DNA from 3 places in the Aliiglaciecola litoralis genome. Region 2 is predicted to be linked to each of the others. Evidence: predicted binding sites of a transcription regulator. Region 2 holds the regulator's gene; each other region holds the start of a gene.

Region 1 (6,825 bases), on a different contig from region 2:
CTCTGCGCTTCATAAGCTTGTTGCTTAGCATCTTCAGGGATGCCGGCCCAGGCAGTTTTAATGGGTAACAACAGATTAATCACTTCGTCCATGATGTTCAAGTCATTCTGAATATTGGCATCGGTAATGCGACTAATCATGTACTCATATAAAGAGTAGAGATTTTCACTGAATTCACCGCCTACTTCACGATCTAGGGTGTCTCTTAAATTCATCAATATGGCCGCTGCGCGCGACAAATGCTCGGCTTTACCTTCGAAATCTTTTCTTTCGATACAGCCTTTGCCATAGGCCAAACGATCCAATGCCCCTTGCATCAACATCAAGGTGATTTTATGCGGATCAGCAGAGGCAACATCTTGTTTTAGGTTGCCTTTTTTATATGCGTTTATGCCTTTCAATGCCATAGTTACAACTCCTTACTATCCGCCTAACGATGCGAGTAATGCATTTCCTGTTGAATTAAGTCTTGCCACTGTTTGGTCAAGATTAAGGTATTTATCTCGTAAAATTTGTTCGAAGCTCATCATCCGCAATTCAAATTGTTCACGTTCATCTGACAACTGATCTTTTTCATCTTTTACTGAACGTTCTCTTGTAGAAAGCAAACCACTAAAGGTCGTGTACTCTTTCGTGTATGCATATAAACGCGACGCAATCCCTTCATCTTTATCGGTAAATAGCGATGCTATGTCATCAAAGTTTTCCTCTAATGCCTCTTTTAAGCGATCTTCACCGCTGCCAATACCAAACTCATCGGTAGCACTGATCTCAAGTTTGCCATCTTGGTTTAGTTCCACACCAATGGCAAAAAGCCCGCCTAACGCTGAAGAGCTGACATTAGAACCAATGATACTCGACAAGCCACTGGTGATACTTCTCGCCATAAAATCACCGGCTAAGGCTCCATCCTCTTCGAGCTCAGAAGTTCCGTATTTTGTCAGCGTATCAATCTCACTGGCTAAGGCATTGAAATTATCCACAAAGTCGCGGATTTTCTTATCCAATCCTTCAGTGTCAAAGCCGATTTTCAATTTAGACGTTTGAAAAGCCCCCAAGGCATCTTTAATAGACACCGTGCTGGCCTCAAAAGAGACGCTGGAAATGGTATTTTCAAATTTATTAGTGCTGGATTCTACCGCAATACCGTCGATGGTCGCTTGCGCGTTTTGGGCACTGGTAACAGGGGTCAAATAGGTATTAGTTTCCGTTGAATCGGTTGTTGATATACGATTCAAATCAGCAAGATCATCATTGTTAACAATGACCAAATCGTTACCATCTCCAGTGGTGGTTGAAGTGAAAACTAATTTAGCACCACCGTTGGCGGTACCGGTATCGATAATGCTGGCGTTAACCCCAAAGTTATTCTCGTTGCTATTAATATCATTAGCAAGCTGCTGCAAAGTTCGACCCGCAGTCACATTAACGTTAAAGCTGTCGCCTGTGTTGTCAATTTTAAAGGTAAGTGAACCTGAACCTGACGAAAGTACTGAGTCACTGCTGCTAGTGAAGCCACCATCAACAGCATTAGCCGTTTCAATTCGGCTACCGCTGGCGAGTCTGGTTATTGCAATTTGATACTGAGCTTTTACCGCACTATTAGATGCTTCAGCGGTAAAGGGCTCGGTATTTTCATCCGGATTGCTAATGGTCGGTTCGCGACCTTGGAGATTATTATCGCTGCGCAGTTCGTCGACAGAATCGAGAAAGTCACTCATTTTCGATTTAAGTTGCCCTATACCGGAAATTTGTGCGTCCAGCGATTCTTCTTTTTTATCGAAACGATTCTGTTTTGGCTCACGTTCAGCTGCAATCAGCTGAGTGACTAAATCATCTAAGGCAAGTCCTGAGCCTACGCCGAGAGATTGAATTGTCATAATGAACCTCTTAATTAAGTTACGCTTGGTTGTTGAACAGCACTCCTACTACGTTTCCTACGTCAGATTGGAGCTCTTTGATTCTTTCCGACAGTGCCAGCACTTCCTCGGATGGTATTTGTCGAATCACCTCTCCCGATTCAGAATCTGTTACCTTGACCACTTGTCGTTCACTCTTTTCATCAACTGAAAACGACAATTGGCGATTGGTTGCCTGCAAGAAATCACTGATCTCACTAACCGCTTTTTCAATGTTTAACGAATTACTATTTCGTGGTGTATTGTTATCGGCCGATTCTTGCCTTTCTTGACTATCTTCTGCCGCTTTTTCCTCAGGTTTTTGAGTAGACAACGTGTCTTGTTCTTTCACCTGTATAGAATCTACCGCAAACCTATCTTGCTGAGCAATATTCTGGCCAATTTGTGAAAAATTAACGTCCATCTTTCACCTCCATAAATAATGATCAGCCACTAACTGTCACAGTATAGTGGCATTATCATTGTTAGACTAACTTACTTAGATGGAATTACTATCCAAGTAGCGACAACGCCGATTGTGGACGCTGGTTAGCTTGACTTAATACCGACAATGACGCCTGCTGAATGATCTGGTTTTTAGTCAGTTCTGCAGTTTCAGTTGCGAAGTCAGTATCTCTGATACGTGAGCGCGCACCGGAGATATTTTCAGATATATTGCTCAAGTTACGGATAGTAGATTGGAAACGGTTTTGCAGCGCACCCAAATCTGCTCGTGCTGCTCCAACTGTCGATATAGCTTGATCAATTGAAGTTAGCGCGCCAGATGCGCCGGCGATTGTAGCAACAGTCAATGAACCTATGTTTAATCCCGAAGAACCATAACCACCGCTACGAGACAAGTTAACTGAAATAGTTTGCCCGCCATTAGCTCCTACAAGGAAGGCTGCAGAGAAACTACCGGTAAGAATATCAACCCCAGCGAACTGTGAATCGGTAGAGATACGCGAAATTTCAGTTTTCAGTGCTGAGACTTCTTTTTGCAGTGCCAAGCGGTCAGCAGACGTATTGATACCGTTTTGCGATTGTACAGCCAATGTACGGATACGCTGCAATGAGTTAGTCACCTCACCCAATGCACCCTCGGCAGTTTGCGTTAACGAGATTGCATCATTAGCGTTACGTACCGCTTGATTCAAGCCCTGTACCTGTGTGGTTAATCGATCTGAAATTTGCAAACCAGCCGCATCATCTGCAGCGCGGTTGATACGAAAACCAGATGACAATCTTTCGAACGATGTACTTAATGCCTGCCCAGAACTAAACAACTGACGTTGCGCGTTCAAAGAAGACACATTGGTGTTTACAAATAAACCCATATTTACCTCCTGAGAATCACCAAACTACTAAACAATTGGTAATTCGCCTCAATGTCGACTCAATTCAGTTACCTGAATTAAGCCACCTCACTTTTTCTAAGAGCAGGTACCTCTACCACGCCCTTAAATTAAAAATCCTGCAAGCAGAATTCCCCTCAACTAAAGTTATCGACAACATCTTGAGTATCTTTAGTTTTTTTTAGGTTTTTTTTACAACTATTTTTTGATCGAGTTAAGTGTTTGATTTATTTGATATTTTCAATTAAAGGAAAAAGGTTTGATGAAGCACGGACTAAAAAAGTACGGAATTTGAGCTTAGCGTTTTAGTAAAGAAAGGGATCAGCTGGATGTCGGATTTAGCTGTAAGGCGATTATTTTAGTTTTTTATTCAACATTTTCACATTGTGGCATAGCAGTTGCTTTTAATATCGCAAGAACGTGAGTCACATAGGTGACGTCGGATTTCTGGCACTGATACATAAAAAAAGGCCAGATCAAATGATCTGGCCAACTTGCTCACGTTAGGAGTACGAGCAAATACTGTTTCTGTCCGGCTGGCAGGGTTAGAGAATGAATACTGGCCTCTCAACCAAACTTCTACACTCTCAGTCCTGTTAGTCGGCTTTTTCTTTTGGTGATGTGTACCATCACCGCCAGGTCTATCCTTGACAAAGCCTAGCGAGCTTCCTTATCGCCACGGGTGGCCTCTCAGTTCCTACCCTCTTTCAATTTTAAAATTCTATCCACCTAGCAGCTGTAATGCCGCTTGGGGTCTTTGGTTTGCTTGAGATAAAACCGTTAAGTTGGCCTGCTGAATAATTTGCGCGCGGGTCAAACTTGCCGTTTCAGTGGCAAAATCTGTATCGCGAATACGTGATCTTGCCGCTGACACATTCTCAGAGATATTACTTAAGTTACGAATAGTGGATTGGAAACGATTTTGAATCGCACCTAGATCGGCTCTTTTGGCATCAATAATCGAAATTGCTTGGGAAATGCGTCCCATGGTAGCGGATGCTTGAGACTCAGTTAAAACCGAAATTAACGCACCATTAAACAAACCGGATGTACCGTAACCACCAGGTCTGGAGATATTGACGCTGATAGTTTGCCCGGCGTTTGCTCCAACCAGAAATTGCGCGGAATAAAAGCCATCAAGAATGTTGACTCCTCCAAATTGGCTGTAGCTAGCAATTCTACTGATTTCGAGCTTTAAAGCCGACACTTCTTTTTGCAGTGCCACCCGGTCAGCGGAGTTATTAATACCGTTTTGGGATTGCACCGCTAAGACCCGGATCCGTTGCAATGATGCGGTCGTTTCCGCTAATGCGCCCTCTGCTGTTTGGGCCAGAGAAATACCATCATTGGCGTTCCTGACAGCCATGTCTAAGCCGAGAATTTGCGTGGTGAGTCGATTGGATATTTGCAATCCTGCCGCATCATCTTTAGCACTGTTGATGCGAAACCCTGACGACAACCGTTCAAACGCCGTACTTAAATCGTTATTGGTGTTAATAAGTTGCCGCTTTGCATTAATTGACGAAATATTCGTGTTCACAAATAATGACATGGCACACGCTCCTATTCTTATACTAAATCGTTGATATTATTTAGTTTTACTATAGGTAAATTGCTTAGCTGGTCACTATTTAAACTTTGGCATGGTATATGCTTTGTTGATAGTGTCAGTCATTAATTTGACTGATTGTTTTGCTTAGCAATTTGCTTGCAAAGCTATACAAAAAGCGAGAGCGAAAGCTCAGGTCGGCGGGTGGAATTGATGGCCTAAACCTCAATACCTCTCACTACCTCCTGGCTTCTTTTCCGCCAGTCGACCGCCTATTAAAAAAGCCTTGGCTTTGTTAGTTGGCAGAGAGTTCGCACCCGTCTTTGTATAGCGTGTTACAGCTAGTTGTTATAGTAAAACTGTCGTTCTTCGGTCGGTTGCAGCCTGCCCCCACATTTTGCAATCCGACCGTTCTCTTTCTTAATCATTCTTCGATGCTGCAGCCTGCCCCATTTGCTTGCCTGACATCATATATCATCATTTATACCCTTATTATTGTAATAACTGCAGTGCCGCCTGAGGCCGCTGATTTGCTTGGCTAAGCACCGTAATGCTGGCCTGCTGGATGATTTGATAACGTGTCAATTCTGCTGTTTCAGTTGCAAAATCGGTATCTCGGATACGTGACCGTGCGGCTGATACATTTTCAGAGATATTCGTTAGATTTCGAATAGTTGACTGAAACCGGTTTTGAATTGCACCCAAATCAGCGCGTTTTGCATCAATGATGGATATAGCACCTAACACTGCCGTCATGGCACGAGAAGCATCCGCTTCTGTGACTACTGACACGTTATTAGCAGGGTTACTCTGTGCACCAAACAAACCGGATGTACCATAACCACCTAAGCGTGAGATATTGACACTGATCGTTTGACCCGGGTTGGCGCCGACTAAAAATGCTGACGAGAAAGTACCACCAAGGATATTCACGCCACCAAATTGTGAAGTTGCGGCAATTCGACTGATTTCTGCTTTTAACGCAGACACTTCTTTTTGCAGTGCCAAACGATCCGCAGAACCATTGATTCCGTTTTGTGATTGAACCGCTAGCACCCGAATACGTTGCAGTGCTGACGTGGTTTCAGCCAATGCACCTTCCGCAGTTTGCGCTAACGAAATACCGTCATTGGCGTTTCTTACAGCCATGTCCAGACCCAATATTTGAGTTGTTAGACGGTTTGAGATTTGTAGTCCAGCTGCATCATCTTTTGCGTTATTGATGCGAAAACCAGACGATAGCCTTTCAAAGGCAGTGCTGAGTTCGTTGTTCGACGTGAATAGCTGACGCCTTGCATTCAACGACGACACGTTCGTGTTGACGAATAAAGACATTTTTTTCTCCTAACGATTTTTGCAAACTGCTCGACCTGTTTTTATTTTTTCCGGTCTTTGAGCATCAACGTGCGCTATTATTATTATTAGTGCGTCACTATTTTTTATGGCGTGTACTTATTTTATTTTTTAGATATACATCGCTCTTGCAACCTGTATCGTTCGGATCCAATTTTTCCTTTAGACTAATTTTCAGCTAAATTTTTATTTCCTTTAAAATCATGAACTTAAACCACGAAAAAAGCCGACTAAATTAGTCGGCTAAGCGCTCTTACGTTAGGAGAGAGTGAGCGGGCTCTCTACGTTTTGGGCCATTAAATTAGGAAACACTACCTCCTGGCTTTAATATCCCAAGCGTATTTTTTTACCCTAGAAGCTGAAGTGCTGACTGCGGACGCTGATTAGCCTGCGACAAAACAGTCAAACTTGCTTGTTGGATAATCTGGTTTTTAGTCAATTCTGCAGTTTCTGTGGCGAAGTCAGTATCTCGGATACGACCACGTGCACCGGCAACATTTTCTGAAATGTTACTTAAGTTTCTGATGGTAGATTGGAAACGGTTTTGCAAGGCACCCAAGTCGGCACGTACAGCTCCAACTGTGGATATAGCAGCGGTGATTGACGTCAACGTGGCAGATGCATCTGCAATATTTGCTACAGAAGTATTGGTCAAACCTAGACCAGACGC
Region 2 (6,825 bases):
GTTAAGAGGTATGTTGCAGTTCCAAGTGTCTGGTCTCATCAAGCAAGAGCAGCAACGCTCGCATCCATTGCATGGCTATCTGGCATCTCGCTTAGAAGCTATGGGGATCAGTGAATCAATCGCCTCAGATGTGGTCTCATATACCCCTGAATCAGCTGATGAACGTCAGGCATGGTTGTTTCTGTTAAAATTAATGGCCAATCGCATTCATACCTCTGGCAATGCTATTTTAGACACCGAAGGTGTTGTTGCGTTAGTTGGGCCGACCGGAACCGGTAAAACCACCACGATTGCTAAACTAGCGGCACGGGCAGCACAGCGTTATGGTGCTGAGCAAGTGGCACTGGTAACAATTGATTCCTATCGTATAGCCGCTTACGAACAATTAGCCACTTATGGAAAAATTATTGGCTGCGCTGTAAAAAAAGCGCAAAATGCAGAAGAATTATCAGATATACTTTTCCAACTGCGAAACAAACGACTAGTATTGATTGATACAGCGGGCTTTGGTCAAAGAGACTCCCGATTAATCAAGCAGTTAGATACATTGAATCAGCATTCATGTGCTACTATTAAGAAATATGTCGTGATGCAGGCAAATGCGCAGCACACAGTGATGCAGCATACAATTAATGCATATAAGTCGATTGCTTTGGAAGGATGTATTTTGACAAAGTTAGACGAATGTTACAGTCTTGGAGAGGCGATCAGTGTTGCGGTTGAACACAAATTAGCCATCAGTTATATCACCGATGGACAAAGAGTCCCTGAAGATATTAAAGTTGCAGATGCAAAGTATTTAATCTCAGCAGCGGCTAAGCTTTATAAAAAATACGGTATGATCCATACTAACAAGCCAGAAAACACAAGATCGGCATTGGCAGTATGATTGAGGACCAAGCGAGTAGCTTAAGACGAATGAATCAATCTCGATTAATTAAAGTGATCGCAGTTACCGGCGGTAAAGGTGGGGTGGGGAAAACCAACATTACCCTTAACACTGCGATTGCAATGGCAAAAAAAGGCAAGCGAGTCATGGTCTTAGACGCTGATCTTGGATTAGCGAATGTGGACGTGATGCTGGGCTTGCGAGTAGAGAAAAATCTCTCTCATGTACTTTCAGGTGAATGCACATTGGATGATGTGTTGGTGATGGGGCCCCATGGGATCCTTATTGCACCAGCAACCTCCGGTACCCAATCAATGACTGAACTCAGCCAAACAGAGCACGCTGGACTTATTCGTGCATTTGGTGAGCTGCGCGCTGATATTGACGTGCTGTTAGTGGATACTGCTGCGGGTATTTCTGACATGGTGTTAAGTTTTTCTCGCGCATCTCAAGACATCATGATGGTAGTCTGTGATGAACCCACCTCACTCACAGATGCTTACGCGTTGATTAAATTACTGAATCGTGAACACGGTGTGTTCAAGTTCAAAATTGTCGCCAATATGGTGCGCAACATGCGAGAAGGGCAAGAACTATTTGCCAAGCTATCTAAAGTGACCAATCGATTCTTAGATGTGGCCTTGGAGCTGGTGGCAACTATTCCTTATGACGAAAATATTCGTAAATCGGTACGCAAACAAAAAGCCATTGTTGATGCATATCCTGCGTCACCTGCTGCAGTAGCAATTAGAGGGTTAGCCGACAAAGCACTGACTTGGCCTATTCCAAATCAGCCAGGTGGACACCTTGAGTTTTTCCTAGAGCAACTTATTGCCGAGAAAGTGGTTGGTGGTCAAGGGTGAATAGAAAAGCTGCAGCTTATCAACAACAGGCCGACACGGCTCAATTGGTAGAGAGGCATGCTTCACTTGTCAAACGCATAGCGCATCATTTGCTAGCGCGACTTCCTGCCAGTGTGTTGGTTGATGACTTAATTCAATCTGGCATGATAGGTTTGCTAGAAGCGGCACGAAATTTCGATGGTACCAAGGGGGCCAGCTTTGAGACATTCGCGGGTATTCGTATACGCGGTGCCATGCTGGATGAAATTCGCAAAGGCGATTGGACACCTCGCTCGGTACACAAAAATGGTCGTGCTATTACCGAGGCGATCAACCAGGTCGAAAAAGAGACCGGCAGAGATGCACGAGATGTAGACGTAGCAGAAAAATTGGAAGTGTCTCTGACAGACTACCATCAGATGCTCAATGAAGTGAACGCTGGAAAGATAATCGGTATTGAAGATCTGGGTATTACTGAAGATGTGATCACCACGGAACAAACGAAAGGCAGCGACACGCCTTTTCAAGATTTATTGCAAGGTTCGTTTCAAAAAGCCTTGGCGCATGCTATTACTACATTACCAGAGCGAGAAGCAATTGTTTTATCATTGTATTATGATGAAGAATTAAATTTACGGGAAATCGGTGAAGTGCTCGAGGTCAGTGAATCAAGAGTCAGCCAAATCCACAGTCAGGCGATGCTAAAACTGAAAAATAAAATGCAGTCTTGGCGACTAAACGAAGAATAATAGATAATAATTTTGGTTTAATCCTCATTGGAGGCAGTTTTGGATAAAAATATGAAAATTCTCGTTGTTGACGATTTTTCAACAATGAGACGTATCATCAAGAATTTACTTAAAGATCTTGGTTTTACTAATGTACAAGAAGCCGATGACGGGAGCACGGCATTGCCGATGCTACAACAGAGCGATTTTGACTTTGTCGTTACCGACTGGAATATGCCTGGCATGCAGGGAATTGATTTGCTTCGTGCGATACGAGCAGATGACAACCTCAAACACTTACCGGTGTTAATGGTGACGGCTGAGGCTAAGAAAGAACAAATCGTTGCGGCTGCACAAGCCGGTGTCAACGGCTACGTTGTGAAACCGTTTACCGCCAATACATTGAAAGAAAAACTAGACAAAATTTTTGAGAGACTGGGTTAAGACTCACCCGATGACAACCAATTAGGAGTGTCTGAATGACCGGTTCTGCTAAAGCTCCGTTGTCTCTTGACGAAGCTAAAAAATTAGTCGAGTTACTTGAGTCCGGAGATAACCAAGCTGCCTCTGAATTGCTAGAGGAAGCTTCCTTGACGAATTCTGTTGAATTATTTGCTGAAGTGGGCAAGCTCACACGGCAACTTCATGACTCGCTCAATACGTTTCAACTCGATCCTCGCATTTCCAATCTTGCTATTGAAGATATCCCCGACGCGCAAAGTCGTCTCATGTACGTGATTGAGACCACTGAGCAGGCCGCCAATACCACGATGGACGCGGTAGAAAAGAGCATGCCCATCGCCGAAAAACTGCATGTTGGTATTGCCAAAGTCTTGCCTGAATGGAAAAAGCTGATGTCCAGACAAATGGAACTCGGCGAATTTAAATCTTTATGTAATGAATTAGACAAGCTGTTAGAAGAATCTTCTGCAGATACTGCTAAACTCAATGTGTTGTTGACTGATGTGTTGATGGCACAAGGATACCAAGACTTGACTGGCCAGGTTATTCGCCGAGTCATTGAGTTAGTAAAAGAAGTCGAAGACAGTCTGGTACACATGCTGACGGTATTTGGAGCACCTGAAACAGCGGCTTTAAAACCGAAAGTTGATGAAAGTACTCACAAATCTGACAAAGAGTCCGATAAAGTGAAAGCGGAAGGACCCATTATCGATGCAGAAACGCGTGATGATGTTGTGTCAAGTCAGGATGACGTTGACGACTTACTATCTAGTTTAGGGTTTTAAGAGGAATTGGTTCATGTCTTTTGAAGTTGACGAGGAAATCCTACAGGACTTTTTGGTCGAAGCCGGTGAAATACTGGAACAACTGCAAGAACAGCTTGTTGATCTCGAAAACAATCCAGAAGACTCTGATCTGCTGAATGCGATTTTCCGTGGTTATCATACCGTCAAAGGCGGGGCTGGATTTTTAGCGCTCAGCGAATTGGTGGATATCTGCCACGGCGCCGAGAATGTCTTCGATGTGATGCGTAATCAGCAACGTACGTTAACCCCTGAGTTAATGGACGTTATTTTGCAGGCCACCGATGTCGTGGTTGAAATGTTCGAAAACGTCAAAGCCCGTGAGCCACTTGAACCTGCAGCACCAGAACTACTTGAAACACTTCACCGTCTGAGTAAACCTGAATCTCAAGATGCTGCTGCGCCTGCAGCGCCGGCTCCAGCGGCAACAGCTCCACCGCCACCACCAGCCTCCTCAGGTGAAGGCAGCATAGACGAAATTTCAGAAGACGAATTTGAAGCTTTATTAGATGAGTTACATGGCAGTGCCTCACCAAGCGCACCTGCTCCTGCAGCACCAGCAAGCGTGCTCGATGACAACAGTGAAGACATTACCGACGATGAATTTGAAGCTTTGTTGGATCAATTGCATGGTGAAGGACAATTCGTTGCAGAAAAAGAATCGGCACCTGCTGTTTCTGCTCCAGCAGCTCCTGCAGCCAGTGATTCAGACTCTGATGAAATCTCTGACGATGAATTCGAAGCGCTATTAGATCAATTACATGGTTCGGGTAAAGGACCAGCGGTAAAAGAGCCAGCTAAAGCTGCGCCTCCACCACCGCCACCGCCGCCACCGCCACCACCGCCGCCACCGCCGCCTCCAACGCCAGTGGCTGCCGCAGCGCCAGCACCCGTTGCTAAACCTGTGGTAAAAGCACCGGCCAAAAAAGATGATAAAAAGTCTGCTTCGGCTGCGGCACAAGGCGAAACGACAGTTCGGGTTGATACCAAACGACTCGACCAGATCATGAATATGGTGGGGGAATTGGTGTTAGTCAGAAACCGCCTTCTAAGTCTTGGTATTAACATTAACGACGAAGCTATGACTAAGGCCATTGCTAACCTTGATGTGGTAACGGGTGACCTGCAAGGGGCGGTAATGAAAACCCGTATGCAGCCCATTAAGAAAGTGTTTGGTCGATTCCCTCGGGTCGTCAGAGACCTGGCGCGCAGCCTGAAAAAAGAAATTACCCTAGAGTTAGAAGGTGAAGAAACCGATTTAGATAAAAACTTGGTTGAAGCACTGGCAGATCCGTTAGTTCACTTAGTCAGAAACTCTGTCGATCATGGCATCGAAATGCCTGAAGACCGCGTTGCGGCAGGCAAGCCATCAATGGGAGTTGTGAAGTTATCTGCGTCTCAAGAAGGTGATCATATTCTGCTTACCATCGAAGATGATGGTAAAGGAATGGATGCCGAGAAGCTTAAAGAAATTGCGATTAGTCGCGGTGTATTGGATGCCGATGCAGCGGCTAGGATGTCTGATGTAGAAGCCTTTAATTTGATTTTTGCTCCTGGGTTTTCCACCAAAACAGAAATATCAGATATTTCAGGTCGCGGTGTGGGAATGGATGTGGTTAAAACCAAAATTAACCAACTCAATGGTACCGTGAATATTGATTCAGCGTTGGGTAAAGGCACACGACTCGAAATAAAAGTGCCACTTACGTTAGCCATCTTACCAACCTTGATGATTGTGGTTGGTGAACAGACTTTCGCTTTACCGCTAGGCGCAGTCAATGAAATCATTAATATGGATATGAGTAAGACCAATACCGTTGACAGTCAATTGACGATGATTGTGCGCTCCAAAGCGATACCACTATTTTACCTACGAGACTGGTTGAAAAATGGCAAAGGTAGTACGGATAAAAATCAAGGTCATGTTGTGGTAGTGCAAATTGGTACGCAACAAGTGGGTTTTGTGGTTGATGCGCTTATAGGTCAAGAAGAAGTTGTGATTAAACCGTTGGATGCATTATTGCAAGGCACGCCTGGAATGGCTGGCGCGACTATAACCAGCGACGGCGGTATTGCATTAATTATTGATATTCCAAACTTGCTTAAGCGTTACGCAAAGAAAAAGTAGCTGAATAAATTAATGTTCATTACAAGGGAAAGTATCTAAGCATTTGATTTAGTGTGTTTTCTACCTCCCCTTGTTAGTGAAGGTCGCGAGGCTAGCGGCGTACCTACCCAAGACAACCTGCAAAATTAACAGATAGTTCCACACCTTAAGTGGTGTAGCGGTGCTGTATACAGTAATATACCGAGATGACTATGCGCAGATTGAAATGTAAGCTGTGGGTAGGTAAAAAATTTACCTTTTAGAATAATTAAAATGGATTCCGATCCAACATTTGAGGGCAGTGTTAACCGATGGCATACCGAGTACTAGTGGTCGATGACTCCAGCTTTTTTTGCCGTCGGGTTAAAGATATACTGAATCAAGATCCCATGTTGGATGTAGTAGGCATAGCTCGCAACGGTCAGCAAGCGATTAGCATGGTTGCCGAGCTTAAACCGGATGTAGTCACCATGGATGTTGAAATGCCGGTGATGGATGGCATTACCGCAGTAAAAAGAATCATGAAGTCTCATCCGCTGCCCATTTTGATGTTTTCTTCGTTAACCCATGATGGCGCGCAAGCGACCCTTGATGCTCTTGATGCGGGGGCCTTAGATTTCCTGCCAAAGAAATTTGAAGACATTGCCAGTAATCGCAGAGAGTCAATTGACCTTTTGCAATCACGAGTCAAAGCGCTTGCCGCAAAACGAGCTAGTTTCAGCAGGCGAGCTATTCAAACGCCGTCTCCAGGCACCACGGTCAAAACTCAAGTGTTTATGCGCTCGACCAGTCAAGCCGTTGCGCCACCTTCTTCTGAAGCCCCGAGTGTTTTAACGGGTTCCGTAACCAGAGCTTCAGGAAAGCGATACGCAGTGCTTGCGCTTGGGACTTCCACTGGCGGGCCGGTTGCCTTGCAAAAAATTCTAGCGCAATTCCCTGCGTCTTTTCCTTATCCCATCGTATTGGTTCAGCATATGCCGGGTAGTTTTACTAA
Region 3 (6,825 bases), on a different contig from region 2:
TGTTGCATTGGCAGTGATTTTTCTTCCTGATATTTTGGATGGTAAAAAACAAACCAACCAAGAGCAATTTGTCTCCTTGCCAGAACAGCCGCTCACCGCCGCTATTATTGATGCGCCTGAGTTCCCCGTCGAGCAAGTAAAACAAGAAGTGGATAGTAAGCCCGAAATCGTGCCTGATGTGGCTGAAGATGATTTTGACATGTCAGAATCAACACCAGCACAGACAAACAAAGTCACCGAAGATCAGCAACAAACAGCCTCACCCATCGAATCTCATTCCGTTGCCAGCGAAAAAGCGCAGCAAGTTGATCGACAAGTTTCTGATCCTGCCATTACCGAATCAAGGTCAAGCACCTTGGATGAAAGTTTGCTGGAAGAGGCAGGATGGGTAGTACAATTAGGTGTATTCAGACACCAAAAGAATGTTCGAGAATTGCTTACCAAATTGCGAAAAGCTGGCTATCGAGCATTTAGCCGGCCAGTAAAAACCAGTAGCGGTGAATTGACTAAAGTCTTCGTCGGACCTGATTTAGAAAAAGAATCACTACAAAAAGCGATACCTCATTTGCGCGAGATAACCAAACTTCAAGGTAGAATTACGCCATTCACTGTGAAATGAGTGGTAGAAAAATCTTCTATCTCTGGTAGAATGCGCGCGATTTTATTAACCCAATAGCAGTGTGACTGTGTCATTATGAATTGGATAGACTTCACCATCCTTGGTGTTATCGCCGTCTCTACCGTCATTAGTTTGATCCGTGGATTTATCAAAGAAGCCATTTCCTTGGCGATTTGGTTTGCCGCCTTCTTTATCGCTAGCCAATTCTATCCTTACCTTGCTGTTTACATGACAAAATTCGATGACCAAATGGTCAAAAATGGCGTGTCTATCGCCGTGCTATTTGTGTGTACGCTTGTCCTTGGCGGGCTGGTTAATTATCTCATCGCGCGCTTGGTGCAATTTACCGGATTGACCGGAACAGACCGCGCCTTAGGCTCTGTGTTTGGTGTGATACGCGGCGTGCTCATTGTCAGCGCTGCATTATTTTTCTTGGACACCTTTACCCCGTCGGCAAGCTCAGCGTGGTGGACACAATCGATTCTTATTCCAGAATTCACTCCGATCATCGAGTGGTTCTTTAGTTTTATTCAAGATAACTCCAGTTTTATAACACCGAATGAGTAGGTAAATAGCATGTGTGGTATTGTCGGAATCGTTGGGAAAAGCGCAGTAAACCAAGCTCTTTACGATGCATTAACTGTACTCCAGCATCGTGGGCAAGATGCCGCAGGGATCATGACCATTGATGATGGTATGTTTCATTTGCGCAAAGCCAATGGTCTAGTGAGAGATGTTTTTCATAATCGTCATATGCAAAGACTGACAGGAAATTTGGGGATCGGGCATGCTCGATATCCCACCGCAGGGACGTCTAGTTCAGCAGAAGCGCAACCCTTTTATGTGAATTCGCCCTTTGGTATTGCCTTTGCTCATAATGGTAACTTAACCAATGCCCATGATTTACAAGACGAAGTGTTTCGAATTGCTCGTCGACACATCAATACGACTTCCGACTCTGAGCTGTTACTGAATATTTTTGCCCATGAATTACAAAACTGTGCAGGTTTAACGTTGACGCCTGAAGAAGTGTTCACCGCAGTTGCCAATGTGCATAGCAAGATCCGAGGTGCCTATGCGGTTGTGGCAGCCATTATCGGCAACGGCATGGTCGCTTTTCGAGACCCTTTTGGTATTCGTCCTCTTGCACTAGGTAAACGCAAAACTGAAATGGGTGACGAGTATATGGTGGCCTCAGAAAGTGTTGCCCTAGATGCGGTTGGTTTCACTTTTATACGAGATGTGGCTCCGGGTGAAGCTGTGTACGTCACAGAGGCAGGCGAGCTGCACACGCAGCAATGTGCGCAGAATCCAATGAACGCGCCTTGTATTTTCGAATTCGTATATTTTGCGCGTCCAGATTCGTTCATCGATGGTATTTCGGTTTATGCATCACGAGTCAATATGGGCAAAAAGTTAGGCCAGAAAATCGCTAGAGAATGGGCCGACCTTGATATTGATGTGGTGATCCCAATTCCTGAAACTTCCATGGATGTAGCGTTGCAAATAGCCATTGAGCTGGATTTGCCCTATCGACAGGGTTATGTAAAGAACCGCTATATTGGTCGCACCTTCATTATGCCGGGTCAAACCATGCGACGTAAATCTGTGCGCCGTAAACTCAATGCGATCAAGTCTGAATTTAAGGGCAAAAATGTATTGCTGGTTGACGATTCCATCGTCCGTGGCACAACCTCTGAGCAAATTATTGAAATGGCCCGAGAGTCAGGTGCGAAGAAAGTCTATTTCGCCTCAGCAGCGCCGGAAATCCGCTTTCCAAACGTGTATGGCATTGATATGCCAAGTGCCAACGAGTTAATCGCTTATGGCCGTGATATTGAAGAAATTAGCGAACTGATAAAAGCGGATGGCTTAATTTTCCAAGATATCGAAGATTTGGTTGATGCGGTTAGTCTCGAAAACCCTTCTATTAAGCGTTTTGAGACGTCGGTTTTTGATGGCGATTACATTACCGGTGATGTTGATCAAGCCTACTTAGAGCGCATCGACAGTGCTCGCTCAGAGTGCGCTAAAAATGCGGTTATTCAAACTGAGTTAAGTAACCTTGAAATGCACAATATGGATTCTGATGCGGTGGATGTAGACATCTAACGGCGCTGCTTAGGCTGGCTGTGACCTTCGATTAGTTAGTCCAGCCACCCAAGGCTTTCCAGCGGTTGACCATATAGCAAAACAGCTCAGCGGTTTTTTGAGTATCATAAAGTGCGGAGTGCGCTTCGCGCTGATCAAATTCAATTTGGGCCGCTTCACAGGCTTTCACCAATACTGTTTGTCCTAGTGTTAAACCCGCTAAACTCGTGGTGTCAAATGACACAAAAGGATGAAAGGGCGCACGCTTGATTTTGCTGCGTTCCACTGCTGCATTGACAAAACCCTGATCAAAAGAGGCATTATGCGCCACAATGACAGAGCGCTGACAATCTGCAGCCTTCTGACTCTTTCTGATTTGCTTACATAAATCTTTCATCGCTTCAGTTTCATCAATTGCCCCACGCAGGGCGCAATAAGGATCAATACCATTAAACTCAAGGGCAGCCTGCTCTAAGTTTGCCCCTTCAAATGGTTCGATGTGGTAGTGAAACGTCTGATCGATTTGTAGATCGCCATTCCCATCCATCTTTAATGTAACCGCTGCTAATTCGAGTAGCGCATCGGCTTGCGCATTAAAACCCGCCGTTTCGACGTCAATAACGACCGGGAAATAGCCACGAAATCGTTGACTTAAAAGAGGTGGAGATTGTGACATGAGTGCCTTGCGAACTGCCAGAATAGCTGCGTATTATGGCAATTTTTAGGCGCCTCTTCCAGTTGCATTCGTGCCATAAGCGATAATGTCGCAAAAACAAGCTGCAACAAAGCTTGGTCGGCTGCTAGAATAGCTAAATATTTTTGTGATTTTGTCGATATGCTTAAAAGAGCATTTAATACTGTGGAATGACTGTTGATATGAAAAAGTGCGTGATTGCCATCAGTATGGCTATTAGTTTCTCTGCTGCAGGGGGATTGAGACATTATTCTTCCTCGGTGGAAGCATCTGATTGGCAGCTCATTGAAAAGTCTCGCTTACAATGCACTTTAAGCCACCAACTCCCCGGTTACGGTGAAGCCATGTTCACCAGTTTAGCATCTAAGCAACTCAATATGGAATTTGAGTTAGACATGTTTAAATTACCGCGAAATTACGCTGTAGCTGCCGTTTACTCAGTGCCACCAGCATGGATGCCGGGTCAGATGCAACGTGAAATTGCACAGATGCCGATCCGTAAGCAATACAATGGCGACCTTCCTGAAAAAGCGGCTTGGACCATGTTGTCTGAACTTGAAAAGGGCTATTGGCCAACCTTGTATTATCAAGACTGGTACAGTGATTTTGATAAAATTGCAGTGGCACTCAACGCCAGTAACTTTTCTCGCCCCTACACTGAATTTGCCCAATGTGTAGCCAACTTACTGCCGTTTAGTTTTGAGGATATTTCTTATACGGTGCTCAGTTACCAAAGTAACAGCATTGACCTGACTAAATATTCGAAGAAACGATTGCAGATGATCGGCGAGTATCTAAAAGAAGATACCGACTTAGATTTGATTTTATTGGACGGTTATACCGATAGCTACGGCGGAAGTTGGAACAACAAACAACTTTCTATTCGACGGGCGGTTGAGATAAAAACCTTTTTCAGTGATATGGGCGTTGACCCATCTCGAATTGAAGTTACCGGGCATGGTGAACGCCGTCATGTTGCACCTAATGACAATAAAATGTCACGCGCGAAAAACCGTCGAGTGGTGATCAGGATGGCGAAGTAGACTTCGCCTTTTATATTTCCAGTTTAGAATTCGCTCGGTGACTTAACAGATGGACTTGGTTTGGCCTTTAAATAATCTACTACCACGTCGGTGAAATCACTAAACACCCCGTCTACTTGTAATCCTTCAAACAAAATATCGAGAGTGGCCTGACTGTTTAACCCTTGAGGGAGTTGATCGACCCTGAAGGTGTATGGATGAATAAGTAACCCTTGCTGCTTCGCGTGTTTGGTTAAGTCTGTTGGTTGCAGTGTGTTTAGGTCAAACAATTGTGGTAACCAAGGACCTATGCCTTGTGCTACCCGTGCAATCTCTTTTAATCCCTCAATTGTCTTGAGTCTATCGTAATTGGTGCTGGACTCGTTCCAATCATTTTCGGCAATGAGTTGTACCAGCTTTACCTTGGCCCCAAGCTCGTTACGTAACCTTTGGGTTTCGGTAAAATCAAAACATTGTACAAACAGGTTGCTATCCGCGCGATCCAACTGATATTTGCGTAATAGTTCAAGCACAACCTTGCTGATATCGGCACCTTGTTGACGATGCCAAGCTGGCGATTTAATTTCCGGATACCATCCCACCTGTTTGCCAAATTGACGATTTAATTGCATCACAAGGTTTATATGTTGTTCCAAGGTACTAATTTTAAACGGCGACAAGCCTTGGTATCGGTTTGCATACACCTGATGACCTTGTGGATCAGTGCGCTCATGTTTTTGCAATTGCTGGAGCTCTGCCAAGGTAAAATCAATCGCATAAAAGCGATTATCGGCACGATGTCGGTTGGGAAAAACGCTTTCAACATTAGTGACAGACTCAAGGTGGATATCATGTAACACAATGGGCACGTGATCTTTGCTAAGCACAATATCTTGCTCAATAAAATCGGCCCCTTGGGCATAGGCTAAAATAGCCGCTTCAAGCGTGTGTTCAGGCAAATAGCCCGATGCCCCTCGGTGGGCAATGACAACAGGTTTAGCCAAGCAAAGTGAACTCAATAGTGAGCTTAGGAGAATGAAACAACAAACAGAAATCCGATTCATACTAGTGTCCATTAAAACGATTGTGACGAAAGTACCGGATTTTAGTGCAAGATGACAGTCTGTCGTGCCCTTTAATTGAAGGTCTGAGAAAAACCGGTTTGTTAGTCGATGTTCAAGTTAAAAAATCTGAACAGGCGGGAAAACCAGTTCTGAAGTGTCTGGTAAAACGTTCGCCTCTGCCCAACCAAAACACTTACGATCGCTGTTTTACTTGTATTGCCAGAGTCATCAATGACGACTAACTGAAATTGATACTCGCCCGATCGCAGCAAGCCTTTTACTTCCAGTGTCGGGTGGCAAGTGGTAAACGGCTTACCTAACGTTAATCTTATGGGGTTTTTATCAGCGTCCATACGAATTTAGTCAGTTTGCCTCCGATGTCGATAGAACGTCTACCACTTAATGAAAAGTCCTCGGCAAACCCCACTCGATTCGGTGCATCAATCACCGCGGTAGGGGCTTTATCGTCAGCAATGGTGATTCTAACTGTCGCTGGCGCTGAATTGTTTCCTGAATCGTCAGTAACCACTAACTGAAATTCGTAGGTGCCGGTTGAAAGTGGGTTTTCACTCTCAACGTCAATAGTGAGTAGCGAGTCCGGTGCACTGGCCGAAATTGCCTGATTAATCACAAGATCGCTGGATTTTATGGTTGGCATAATGGCATCACAAGTAAACAGGTGTGTCTTTTAGATTAGTCAAGGTTGTTAATGTCTGCAAACAAGGCGGTTTAACTCATGACTGCTCTGATCTGCCTTAAACGTTTAAGGATTGTCTTTATTTTTATTAACAAGTGTTTAATACTCACCTCACATTATGCACAAAGGAGAGCTGTCATGCGTTTGCCCATTTCACTTGTCTCATTCATTATCCTTGGGTTAAGTACGGTTATACACGCTGCTGAAATCTTAGTTGAGTCACCGGATAAATCCATCAAACTGGTTTTTACCGATCACAATGATCTGGCGCAGTATAAGGTTGTTTATAACGGCAATGACATCATCAAACCGAGCAAACTTGGCTTTATTTTTGTTAATGCGCCTTCCTTTTATAAGGATTTCAAATTATCAGAGGTAAGCCGTAACGCGGTTGATCTAACTTGGCAGCAACCTTGGGGAGAGCAGCGCTTAATCCGCGATAACCACAACGAAGTCGTGGTGAAATTTACTCATACTAAAGATACAGACTTAAGCTTTAATGTTCGCGCTAGAGTGTTTGATGACGGTGTCGGCTTTCGCTATGAAGTAGCCCATCAAGGTGATATTGCCATCACCCGTGAATTAACGGAGTTCTATTTGCCCGACTCACATGAGGCTAAAGCCTATTGGATCCCAGG

Evidence for each region. The regulator FliA, encoded in region 2, starts transcription of late flagellar genes. The targets are predictions, from matches to a motif close to CTAAAGNTNNNNNNNNNNNNGCCGATA.
Region 1: the regulator FliA is predicted to act here: its motif matches at 3,402-3,428, upstream of ABD036_RS11025 (flagellin N-terminal helical domain-containing protein).
Region 3: the regulator FliA is predicted to act here: its motif matches at 3,520-3,546, upstream of ABD036_RS14070 (flagellar protein MotY).

Annotation. Positions count from the first base shown of each region.
Region 1 is NZ_BAAAFD010000005.1:262,354-269,178, reverse strand. Features, by position in the region: gene fliS (flagellar export chaperone FliS) at 1-407, opposite strand, end outside; gene fliD (flagellar filament capping protein FliD) at 423-1,880, opposite strand; gene ABD036_RS11030 (flagellar protein FlaG) at 1,900-2,322, opposite strand; gene ABD036_RS11025 (flagellin N-terminal helical domain-containing protein) at 2,411-3,235, opposite strand; gene ABD036_RS11020 (flagellin N-terminal helical domain-containing protein) at 3,975-4,805, opposite strand; gene ABD036_RS11015 (flagellin N-terminal helical domain-containing protein) at 5,295-6,137, opposite strand; gene ABD036_RS11010 (flagellin N-terminal helical domain-containing protein) at 6,502-6,825, opposite strand, start outside.
Region 2 is NZ_BAAAFD010000007.1:80,820-87,644, reverse strand. Features, by position in the region: gene flhF (flagellar biosynthesis GTPase FlhF) at 1-889, shown strand, start outside; gene ABD036_RS12635 (MinD/ParA family protein) at 886-1,752, shown strand; gene ABD036_RS12630 (RNA polymerase sigma factor FliA) at 1,749-2,480, shown strand; gene cheY (chemotaxis response regulator CheY) at 2,520-2,903, shown strand; gene ABD036_RS12620 (protein phosphatase CheZ) at 2,939-3,706, shown strand; gene ABD036_RS12615 (chemotaxis protein CheA) at 3,720-5,852, shown strand; gene ABD036_RS12610 (protein-glutamate methylesterase/protein-glutamine glutaminase) at 6,143-6,825, shown strand, end outside.
Region 3 is NZ_BAAAFD010000008.1:180,941-187,765, reverse strand. Features, by position in the region: gene ABD036_RS14090 (SPOR domain-containing protein) at 1-619, shown strand, start outside; gene ABD036_RS14085 (CvpA family protein) at 695-1,186, shown strand; gene purF (amidophosphoribosyltransferase) at 1,196-2,731, shown strand; gene rnt (ribonuclease T) at 2,763-3,386, opposite strand; gene ABD036_RS14070 (flagellar protein MotY) at 3,587-4,447, shown strand; gene glpQ (glycerophosphodiester phosphodiesterase) at 4,471-5,490, opposite strand; gene ABD036_RS14060 (hypothetical protein) at 5,819-6,148, opposite strand; gene ABD036_RS14055 (glycoside hydrolase family 97 protein) at 6,326-6,825, shown strand, end outside.